3 regions of the Streptomyces sp. SGAir0957 genome follow, and region 1 is predicted to be linked to each of the others. Evidence: riboswitches for the same ligand, from Rfam matches in the RefSeq annotation. Region 1 holds a riboswitch; each other region holds the start of a gene.
What was found. A riboswitch is a leader RNA that binds a small molecule or an ion and turns the genes downstream of it on or off. The one in region 1 is predicted to bind thiamine pyrophosphate.

Region 1 (3,267 bases):
GGAGTTCACCCGTCGTCAGGGCGTGGGCCATCGCGTCGCCCGTGACCGGGGTCAGCAGCACTCCGTTGCGGTAGTGGCCCGTCGCCAGGAGGAGGCCGGGCAGGGCCGTCGGGCCGAGGAGCGGGGCGTTGTCCGGGGAGCCCGGGCGCAGGCCCGCGCAGGTCTCCGTCAGCGGGAGTTCCGTGATGCCGGGGACCAGTTCGTGGGCGTCGCGCAGGAGTTCGTAGACGCCGCCCGCCGTGACCGTCGTGTCCCAGCCGAGCTCCTCGCTGGTGGCGCCCACGACGAGTTCGCCGTTGACCCTCGGCACCAGGTACAGGTGGCTGCCGCGGACCACCGCGCGGATCGTGCGGCTGAGGAACGGCGCGTACCGCGGCGGCACCGTCAGGCGCAGGACCTGGCCCTTCACCGGGCGGACCGGTGGGCGCACCTCGTCCGGGACGCCGGGGAGCGAGGCGCTGTGGCTGCCCGTCGCCAGGACCGTCTGACCGGCTGTCAGGGCGGTGCCGTCGGTCAGGGTCACGCCCTGCGCTCTGTCCTGGATCACTGAGAGGCGTTCGGCCCTCTGGCGGTGGAAGGTCACCCCCGCGCGTTCGCAGGCCGTCACAAGGGCGCTCGCGAGTCTTCTCGGGTCGATCTGGTGGTCGCCGTCGACCCGCAGGCCCCCGCGCACGCCCGGTGCGAGCATCGGCTCCAGGCGGCGGCACTCGCGGCCCGACAGCCATACGGACTCCAGGCCCGACTTCCGCTGGAACGCGTGCAGTTCGCGCAGGTGCGCCCGGTCGTCCGCGTCCAGGGCGACCGCGAGCGTGCCGCACGCGCGGTAGCCGAGGTCCTGGCCGCTCGCCTCGGACAGCTCCGCCGCGAACCGCGGATAGCGGCGCGCCGACTCGACGTTCAGAGCGAGCAGCGTCTGCTCGCCGTAGTGCAGTTCGGTGACCGCGGCCAGCATTCCGGCCGCGACCTGGGCGGCCCCGCCGCCCGGTCCGGGGTCCACGACCGCGACCGACAGGCCGCGCTGCGCGGTCCGCCACGCCGTGACGAGACCGATGATGCCGCCCCCGACGACCAGTACGTCGGTGGCTTCGGTGGGAATACGCGACATGGGCGTCCAGCCCCTCCCTTCGCCGGCATGACCCGGATCAGGTTCGTACGGTCGGAGGCCGCTCCAGCCTCCCTCTCAGCCCGCTGCGTACGGGCTCCCGCGAGTGCTCTACGTCGGTCACTCTAACTCTTGGGCGCGAGCCGCAGTAAGTACGGGCGCAGGTGCGGACGGCGGCTTGATCTCTAAACCAGTGACACGTGTGCAGGACGTCACGGCGCGGGAGTGGCCCGCACCGCTGACCGACGCAAGATCAGATGCCTAAGGTGATCCGGTGAGCGAGCAACCGAGCGGCAACGGGACATCTCAGGGGCGACGGCACGTCGTCATCGTCGGCGCGGGGATGGCCGGCGTGCAGACCGCCGTGGCCCTGCGCGAACAGGGCTTCGCGGGCGACGTCACGCTGATCGGCGCCGAACCCCATCCGCCCTACGACCGGCCGCCGCTCTCCAAGGCCGTCCTGCTCGGCAAGGCCGACGGGTCCGCCTTCGACGTGGACTTCGCCGCCCTGGGCGTCACCGTCGAGCTGGGGCGCGAGGTCACCGGTGTGCGGCCCGCCGATCATGAGCTCGACACCGCCGGCGGGCCCGTCTCCTACGACGTCCTGGTCGTCGCCACCGGTGCCGAACCCGTCCGGCTGCCCGGCGCCGACGCCGTCCCCGGCGTGCATCTGCTGCGCACCCTCGACGACGCCGAGCGGCTGCGGCCCGTCCTCGCCGAGCAGCGCGACGTGGTGGTCGTGGGCGCCGGGTGGATCGGCGCCGAGTTCGCCACCGCGGCCCGCGAGGCCGGCTGCCGCGTCACCGTCGTGGAGGCCGCCGGGCGGCCGCTGGCCGGGGCGCTGCCCGCCGAGATCGCCGCGCCCATGTCGGCCTGGTACGCCGACGCCGGGGCCCACCTGCGCACCCACGCGCGCGTGGAGCACATCGAGCCCGGGTTCGTGGCCCTGGACGACGGGACGCGGCTGCCCGCCGGAGCCGTCGTCATCGGCATCGGGGCCCGGCCCGCCACCGGCTGGCTGGCCGGTTCCGGGATCGACCTGGGCGAGCACCGGGAGGTCGTCGCCGACGCCGGGCTGCGGACCTCCGTGCCCGATGTCTACGCCGTCGGGGACTGCTCCTCCTTCCCCTCGGCGCGCTACGGCGAGCGCCTGCTCGTCCACCACTGGGACAACGCCTTGCAGGGGCCCCGGACCGTCGCGGCGAACATCATCGGCGAGACACCGGCCGTGTACGACCCCGTGCCCTACTTCTGGTCCGAGCAGTTCGGGCGGTTCGTGCAGTACGCGGGGCACCACCGTGCCGCCGACACGACCGTGTGGCGCGGGGACCCGGCCGGTGCGGCCTGGTCCGTGTGCTGGCTGCGCGAGGGGGCCCTGGTGGCCGTCCTGGCCGTCGGCAAGCCCCGCGACCTCGCCCAGGGGCGCAAACTCATCGAGGCGGGCACCGTGCTCGACCCGGAGCTGCTGGCCGATCCCGCCCGGCCGCTGAAGTCCGCCGCGGCCTGAGGCGCCGCCGCGGCCGTAAAAACACCTGGTCAGCCCGGTCCGGCTTTCCGACTGTCAGTCCTAGATGGCACGCTTGTCCTGTGACCGAGATTGACGCAAAGACCGATGCTCTCGTCCCCGACTGGCTCACCCTTCCCGACATCGCCGAGCGGCTCGGCGTCGAGGTGACGCGCGTGCGCCAGCTGGTGAAGGAGGGCCAGGTGATCGCTGTACGCCGCGGTGAGAACCGGGCGCTGCACGTGCCCGCCGCCTTCATCGACGGCGACAAGATCGTCAAGGGCCTCACCGGCACCCTGACGCTCCTGCGGGACGACGGCTTCAGCGACGAAGAGATGCTGGAGTGGCTCTTCACCCCCGACCCGACCCTGCCGGGCACGCCCGCGCAGGCCCTGAGCGAGAATCGCGGCACGGAGGTGAAGCGCCGCGCCCAGGCGCTCGCCGTCTGACCTGACAACCGTCCGGTGTGCGTGCCACGCGCGCGTGGCACGCACACCACGACCATCAACGGGGGATGTCCCATGGCCGACCCGCAGCGCGCCCTGCTCGCCGATGCCCGGCTCTACCTGTGCACCGACGCCCGCAAGCGCCAGGGCGACCTGCCGGAGTTCCTCGACGCCGTGCTCGCGGGCGGCGTGGACATCGTGCAGCTGCGGGACAA
Region 2 (3,267 bases), 3.5 Mb from region 1:
CGCCGCGAACCGCGAGGCGCCGAGCATCCGCGCGGCCTCCTCCTGGCGCGGGTCGAGCTGCCCCCAGAGCCCGCCCACGGTCCGCACGACGACGGCGTAGTTGAAGAAGACGTGCGCGACGAGGATCGCCCAGACCGTGGTGTCGAGCCGCACTCCCCACAGCTCGTCGAGGAGCCCGCCCCGCCCGACGAGCGCCAGGAACGCCGTCCCGACGACGACGGTCGGCAGCACGAACGGCACGGTCACGACCGCCCGCAGGATCTGCTTGCCGGGAAAGTCGAGCCGCGCGAACACGTACGCGCCGGGCAACGCGATCAGCAACGTCAGAGCCGTCGACGCGAGCGCCTGCCACACCGTGAACCACAGGACGTGCCGGATGTCCGCGTCCCCGAGGACGTCCCCGATCCGGCCGAACTGCCAGGCGCCGCCGACGAGCAGCCCGCGGCGCACGATGGCGACGACCGGATAGGCGAAGAAGACGGCGAAGAACGCCACGGGCACGACCATGAGGCCGAGCCGCGCGGCGTCCCCGGAGAGACGGGGCCGGGACGTACGCGCAGGGGTCTCCCGCGTCACTTCCTTACGAGCGAGGTCCACGACTTGACCCACTTGTCACGATTGTCCGTGATCATGCGCATGTTCATGTACGCGGGGTCGTCGACCCGTACGGCGTACTTGGTGTACTCGGCGGGCGCGTGGGCGTCCTCGGTCACCGGGTCGACGAACATGTTGAGCGGCATGTCCTCCTGGAACTCCTTCGAGATCAGGAAGTCGAGCAGCGCCTGACCGCCCTTCTCGTTCTTCGCCCCGTCGAGCAGCCCGGCGAACTCGATCTGCTGGAAGCACGTCTTGGTGGCCACGCCGACCGGCGACGTCTTCGGCTGCGGGTCCGCGTAGATCGCCTCGGCGGGCGGCGAGGACGCGTACGACACGACGAGCGGCCGGTCGCCGCCCGCCTTCTTGCCGCCGGCGCTGCCGCTGAACTCCTCGTTGTAGGCCTGGTCCCAGCCGTCGACGACCTTCACCCCGTTGGCCACGAGCTTCTTCCAGTAGCCCTGCCAGCCGTCCTCGCCGTACTGTGCGGCCGTCCCGAGCAGAAAGCCGAGACCGGGCGAGGAGGTGGCCGCGTTCTCGGTGACGAGCAGGTTCTTGTACTGCGGCTCGACGAGATCCGCGAAGGAGGACGGCGGCGCCAGCTTGTGCCGCTCGAAGTACTTCTTGTCGTAGTTCACGCAGATGTCGCCGGTGTCGACCGGCGTGACCTGGTACCTGCCGACGAGGACGTCGAGCCGGAACTCGCTCAGCACCCGGTCGATCCCCCTGGCCTTGTACGGGGTGAAGATCTTGTTGTCGACGGCCCGGGACAACAGCGTGTTGTCGACGCCGAAGAACACGTCGCCCTGCGGATTGCCCCTGGACAGGATCGCCTTGTTGACGGCCTGCCCGGCATCACCGTCCTTCAGGACTCTCACCTTGTACCCGGACTTCTCCTCGAAGTCCTTCAGCACGTTCTTGGAGACGGCCCAGGAGTCATGACTGACGAGGGTGACGGTCTTCGAGTCGCCGGAGCCGCCGTCACCGGACGACCCGCAGGCGGCGAGGGCGACCAGCCCGAACCCCACGGCCAGGGCGACGCTTGTCCTCTTACTGATGGTGCTCATTGTTTTTCCTCCTGGAATGACCAGGAGAAGACGCGGCCCCGCCCGGAGCCTTCACAGGTCCCCGGGCAGGGCGCAACAGCATGAGTGATGACCGAACTTCCTACCCGGAATGACCCGGGCGAGGTTCAGAGGGTCTGCGGCCTGCGGTGTGGAACCGGTGCCGCACTCTCAGCGCTGTGGCGCTCCCCTGTCGGAATATGAAGATGTAGTTGTTCCCGCCGGCCCCAGGCTACCGCTCGGTCGCGGCGAGCTGACCGCACGCCCCGTCGATCTCCTGGCCACGGGTGTCCCGGATGGTCACGGGCACCCCGTGCGCGGCGATCGCGTCGACGAACGCCTTCTCGTCCTCGGGCCGCGACGCGGTCCACTTCGACCCCGGCGTCGGGTTCAGCGGGATGAGATTGACGTGTACCGGCTTGCCCCGCAGCAGCCGGCCGAGCCGGTCACCACGCCACGCCTGATCGTTGATGTCGCGGATGAGCGCGTACTCGATCGAGAGCCGGCGCCCGGACTTCGCGGCGTACTCCCACCCGGCGTCGAGGACCTCGCGCACCTTCCACCGGGTATTGACCGGTACGAGGGTGTCGCGCAGCTCGTCGTCGGGCGCGTGCAGCGAGATGGCGAGGCGGCACTTGAACCCCTCGTCGGCGAACCGGTGAATGGCCGGCACGAGCCCGACCGTCGACACGGTGATGCCGCGCTGGGACAGCCCCAGGCCGTCCGGCTCGGGGTCGGTCAGCGCGCGGATGGCGCCGACGACCCGCTTGTAGTTGGCGAGCGGCTCGCCCATCCCCATGAAGACGATGTTGCTGAGCCGCGCGGGACCACCGGGGATCTCCCCGTCCCGCAGCGCGCGCATCCCGTCCACGATCTGGTGCACGATCTCGCCGGTCGACAGGTTCCGGTCGAGCCCGGCCTGCCCCGTCGCGCAGAACGGGCAGTTCATCCCGCATCCCGCCTGCGACGAGATGCACATGGTGACCCGGTCCGGGTAGCGCATGAGCACGGACTCGACGAGCGTCCCGTCGAACAGCCGCCACAGCGTCTTGCGCGTGGTCTCCTGGTCGGTCGACAGATGCCGCACGACCGTCATCAGCTCGGGCAGCAGCGCCTCCCGCAGCTTCTCCCGCGAACCGGCGGGGATGTCGGTCCACTCCGCGGGGTCGTGCGCGTACCGCGCGAAGTAGTGCTGCGACAGCTGCTTGGCGCGGAACGGCTTCTCACCGATCGCGGCAACAGCCTCCTTCCGCTCGGCGGGCGAAAGGTCGGCAAGGTGCCGCGGCGGCTTCTTGGCTCCGCGGGGGGCGACGAAAGTGAGTTCTCCGGGCTTAGGCATGGCTGTACCAGTGTCGCAGATAGATGGGGCTGACCTGGGGTCGTCGCGCTGGACGCCTGTCACTGTCGGTCGCCGCTGGTCACTGGTGAGCGGCCTCGGACGGCCCAGGGACGGCCCGGGCCGCGCCAGTGCTACCCCAATCCACCTCGGCCGATGGCGGTTTCGGCTGTCTACCGCAACGCGTCGGCATTGCCCCCCCAGGCACGGGCATGAGGACGTTCAAGCCATGGGTATCCATACACGATCGCTTCCGCGGCAACTGCTGGCAAT
Region 3 (3,267 bases), 1.7 Mb from region 1:
GGTGGCGCAGTCGAGGGTGACATCGCCGTTGACCGTCCGCACGCCCAGGGCCGAGGCGCGTACGGAGGTGGTGCGGACGGAGCCGTTCCGGGTGACGAGGCGCAGCGACGCGTCGCCCGCGCCGGAATCGGCCACGGTGACATCCCCGTTGACGGTGGTCAGGTCGAGGGGGCCGGTCAGGCCCGCGGCGTCGATCCCGGCATTGCGGGCGGTGACGGTCACGGCGGTGCCTGCGGGGACGTCGACCTCCGGCATACGCGGACACGGCCGGCCGGAGCCCTCCGGGGTGCGGCAGGACAGATCGAGGACACGGGCGTCGTCGTGGCGCGACCAGCGGTGGGTGACGGCCTCGTCGACGCCGACCGTGTCACCGTCGGTGGGCCGCAGCCGCACCCCGTTGTCCGTGGTGATCGTCAGCCGCAGGCCGGACGCGGCCAACTCGGCGCCGTGCACCGCGCCATGACCGTCCCCGTCGCCACCACCGCACCCCACCAGGGCGGGGACCATCGCCAGGCCGGTCGCCGCGGCCGCCAGGCGCCGGGCGGAGAACTTCGTCGCTGCCTTCATTCCGGCCGCTTGCCCCGCGCCGGGCACCGCAAGCGCCTGTCCCGCAGCGTCCGGTGCGCCGCATGATGGGGGGCGTGCGCCGTGCGGGCCGGGGTAGGCGCCCCGCACACGAGCCGCCGCCGATGCGCGGCCCGAGGACCGAGGGACCGAGATGGAGCGAGCGCGGGTGACCTTCCCGGCGCGTTGGGCCGCCGGTGACGTCCTGGTCGTCGACGTCGCCGGGGCGTTCGACGACAGCGGTACGTTCGACGACGCGGTGGCGGCCGCACTGTGCGGCCTGCTCAAGCGGATGGCACGCACCGGGCAGCGGCTCTTCGCGGTGAACTTCCTGGGCGTCGAGCGCTGCACCTCCGGCGCGGTGCGGCAGTTCGTCAAGACGGGCCTGGAGACGGAGGGGGAGCCGGACGGCGGCTCCGTCGCGCTCGTCGCGGGCACCGCCGCGCGCTCCGCGCTGCGCGCCGCCGGAGCGGACCGGCTCACGGGCGGCATCCACGCCACCGTCACGAACGCCGTCAAGGCCCTCCACCCGGCGGCCCCCGAGGAGCTGGGGGAACCGGCGTCCTGAGGTCTCAGACCGTGGCGTCGCGCAGGGCCTCGCGCACGGCCGCCTCGGCGTGCAGCCGCGCCGTCGGGAAGACGGGGACCGGGCTGTCCTGCGCGCCGATCAGCAGCTCGATCTCCGTACAGCCGAGGACGACGCCCTCCGCGCCCGCGTCCACGAGGTCGGCGATGACCTCCTGGTACGCGGCGCGCGAGGAGTCCCGGACGACGCCGAGGCACAGCTCCTCGTAGATCACGCGGTGCACGAGCGCCCGGCCCGCCTCGTCCGGGACCAGCACGTCCAGGCCGTGGCCCGCCAGGCGGCCGCGGTAGAAGTCCTGCTCCATCGTGAACGCGGTGCCGAGCAGGCCGACGCGCCGGGCGCCCGCCGCGCGGACCGCGTCCGCCGTCGCGTCGGCGAGATGCAGCAGCGGCACCGAGGTGGCCGCCTGCACCTGGTCCGCGACCTTGTGCATCGTGTTCGTGCAGATCAGCAGCAGGTCGGCGCCGGCCGCCTCCAGGCTCCTGGCCGCCGCGCCCAGGACGCGCCCCGCCTCGTCCCAGTCGCCCGCGACCTGCAACCGCTCGATCTCCGCGAAGTCCACGGAGTGCAGCACGATCCGCGCCGAGTGCAGCCCGCCGAGCCGCTCCCGCGTCAGCTCGTTGAGCAGCCGGTAGTACTCGGCCGTGGACTCCCAGCTCATGCCGCCGATCAGGCCGATGGTCCTCATGGACGACAGGGTAGGGTGCGCTGCGGTACTGCCCGACACGGGGTGCCCCGCGCTGATGACGGGGCTGAGATCACACCCGTAGAACCTGAACCAGTTAACACTGGCGGAGGGATGTCAGCGAGATGTCGATGCCGCACGCTTCCCCACGGCCCCGCGAGGCCGCCTTCGACGGGCGTATGCCCACCGCGCCCGGTGACTGGCGGCCCGAGGCACGGGGCATCGCACCCGTTCCCGCGAGCCACCGGTACGGCGGCGCCGGACGCCTCTTCACCGTGTGGTTCGCGCCCAACCTGACGATGAGCGGCGTCTTCACCGGCACCGTCGGCATCGCGCTCGGCCTGGACTTCGCCACCGCGCTCGCCGCCGTGGTCCTCGGCACGGTGCTCGGCGCCGTGCCGACCGCCTACCTCGGCACCTGGGGCAGCGCCACCGGCGCCGGTCAACTCCCGCTCGCACGGCTCGCGTTCGGCCGGGGCGTCGTCGTCCCTGGCGCGCTGCAGTGGCTGTCCTCCATCGCCTGGGACGCGCTGATCGGCCTGTTCGGCGGCGACGCGCTCGCCCGGCTCTGCGGCTGGCCGTTCTGGCTCGGGGCGCTCGTGATGATGGCCGCCCAGGGCGCGTTCGGCGCGCTGGGCTATGAGGCGATCCACCGCCTCCAGCAGTGGATGACGGCGGTTCTCGCGGTCGCCTTCTGCGCCCTCGCGCTGCGTCTGGCGCACACCGGGGTCACCCCGTCCGGCCACGGGGGCGTGAGCGGCGCCGACCGCGCGGGCGCGTTCGCGCTGACCACCACCATCGCGCTGAGCCTCGCCCTCTCGTGGGCCCCGTACGCCAGTGACTTCAGCCGCTACCTGCCGCGCACCACGTCCCCGGCCCGCATGTTCTGGTGCACGCTCGCCGGGGTCGTCGTCTCCTTCACGGCCGTGCAGGCGCTCGGGCTCTGGGGCGCCTCCGTCTTCACCGACCAGACGGCGCAGGGCGTCGACACCCTGCTCGGCGGCGGTGTCCTCGGCTCGGTCGGACTCCTGGCCGTGGCGCTCGCCGCGCTGTGCAGCAACGCCATGAACGACTACAGCGGCTCGCTCGCCCTCCAGACCATCGGCGCCCGGCTGCCCCGGCCGCTCGCCGCCGCGCTCGCCGCGCTGCTCGGCTTTCCGCTGGTGCTGTGGATGCACGCCGCCGACACCGCCGCCCGCTTCCAGAACGTCCTGCTGTTCGTGGGCTACTGGATCCCCGGCTTCGTCGCGGTCGTCCTCGTCGACTGGCGCGCCCGCGCCCGCGCGCGGGGCGGCGCCCCCGTCGACCTCGCGGCGGAGGAGGCGGAGCGGCAGCCGCTCCTGCCCGCCCTGGCCGCGTTCCTCGCCGCGTTCGCCGCCACGGTCCCGTTCATGAACACCTCGCTGTACGTAGGCCCGGTGGCCGAGGCGCT

Region 2: another riboswitch for thiamine pyrophosphate. It lies ahead of C1N81_RS16700 (thiamine ABC transporter substrate-binding protein); the one in region 1 lies ahead of thiO (glycine oxidase ThiO).
Region 3: another riboswitch for thiamine pyrophosphate. It lies ahead of C1N81_RS40635 (purine-cytosine permease family protein); the one in region 1 lies ahead of thiO (glycine oxidase ThiO).

Annotation. Positions count from the first base shown of each region.
Region 1 covers NZ_CP027293.1:6,101,658-6,104,924, forward strand. Annotated here, with positions in the region: gene thiO (glycine oxidase ThiO) at 1-1,105, opposite strand, end outside; TPP riboswitch at 1,103-1,216, opposite strand; gene C1N81_RS32435 (NAD(P)/FAD-dependent oxidoreductase) at 1,377-2,609, shown strand; gene C1N81_RS32440 (Rv2175c family DNA-binding protein) at 2,690-3,055, shown strand; gene thiE (thiamine phosphate synthase) at 3,128-3,267, shown strand, end outside.
Region 2 covers NZ_CP027293.1:2,650,822-2,654,088, forward strand. Annotated here, with positions in the region: gene C1N81_RS16695 (ABC transporter permease) at 1-597, opposite strand, end outside; gene C1N81_RS16700 (thiamine ABC transporter substrate-binding protein) at 573-1,661, opposite strand; TPP riboswitch at 1,741-1,860, opposite strand; gene rlmN (23S rRNA (adenine(2503)-C(2))-methyltransferase RlmN) at 1,891-2,997, opposite strand.
Region 3 covers NZ_CP027293.1:7,787,389-7,790,655, forward strand. Annotated here, with positions in the region: gene C1N81_RS40620 (DUF4097 family beta strand repeat-containing protein) at 1-567, opposite strand, end outside; gene C1N81_RS40625 (STAS domain-containing protein) at 734-1,132, shown strand; gene C1N81_RS40630 (aspartate/glutamate racemase family protein) at 1,137-1,838, opposite strand; TPP riboswitch at 1,867-1,967, shown strand; gene C1N81_RS40635 (purine-cytosine permease family protein) at 1,961-3,267, shown strand, end outside.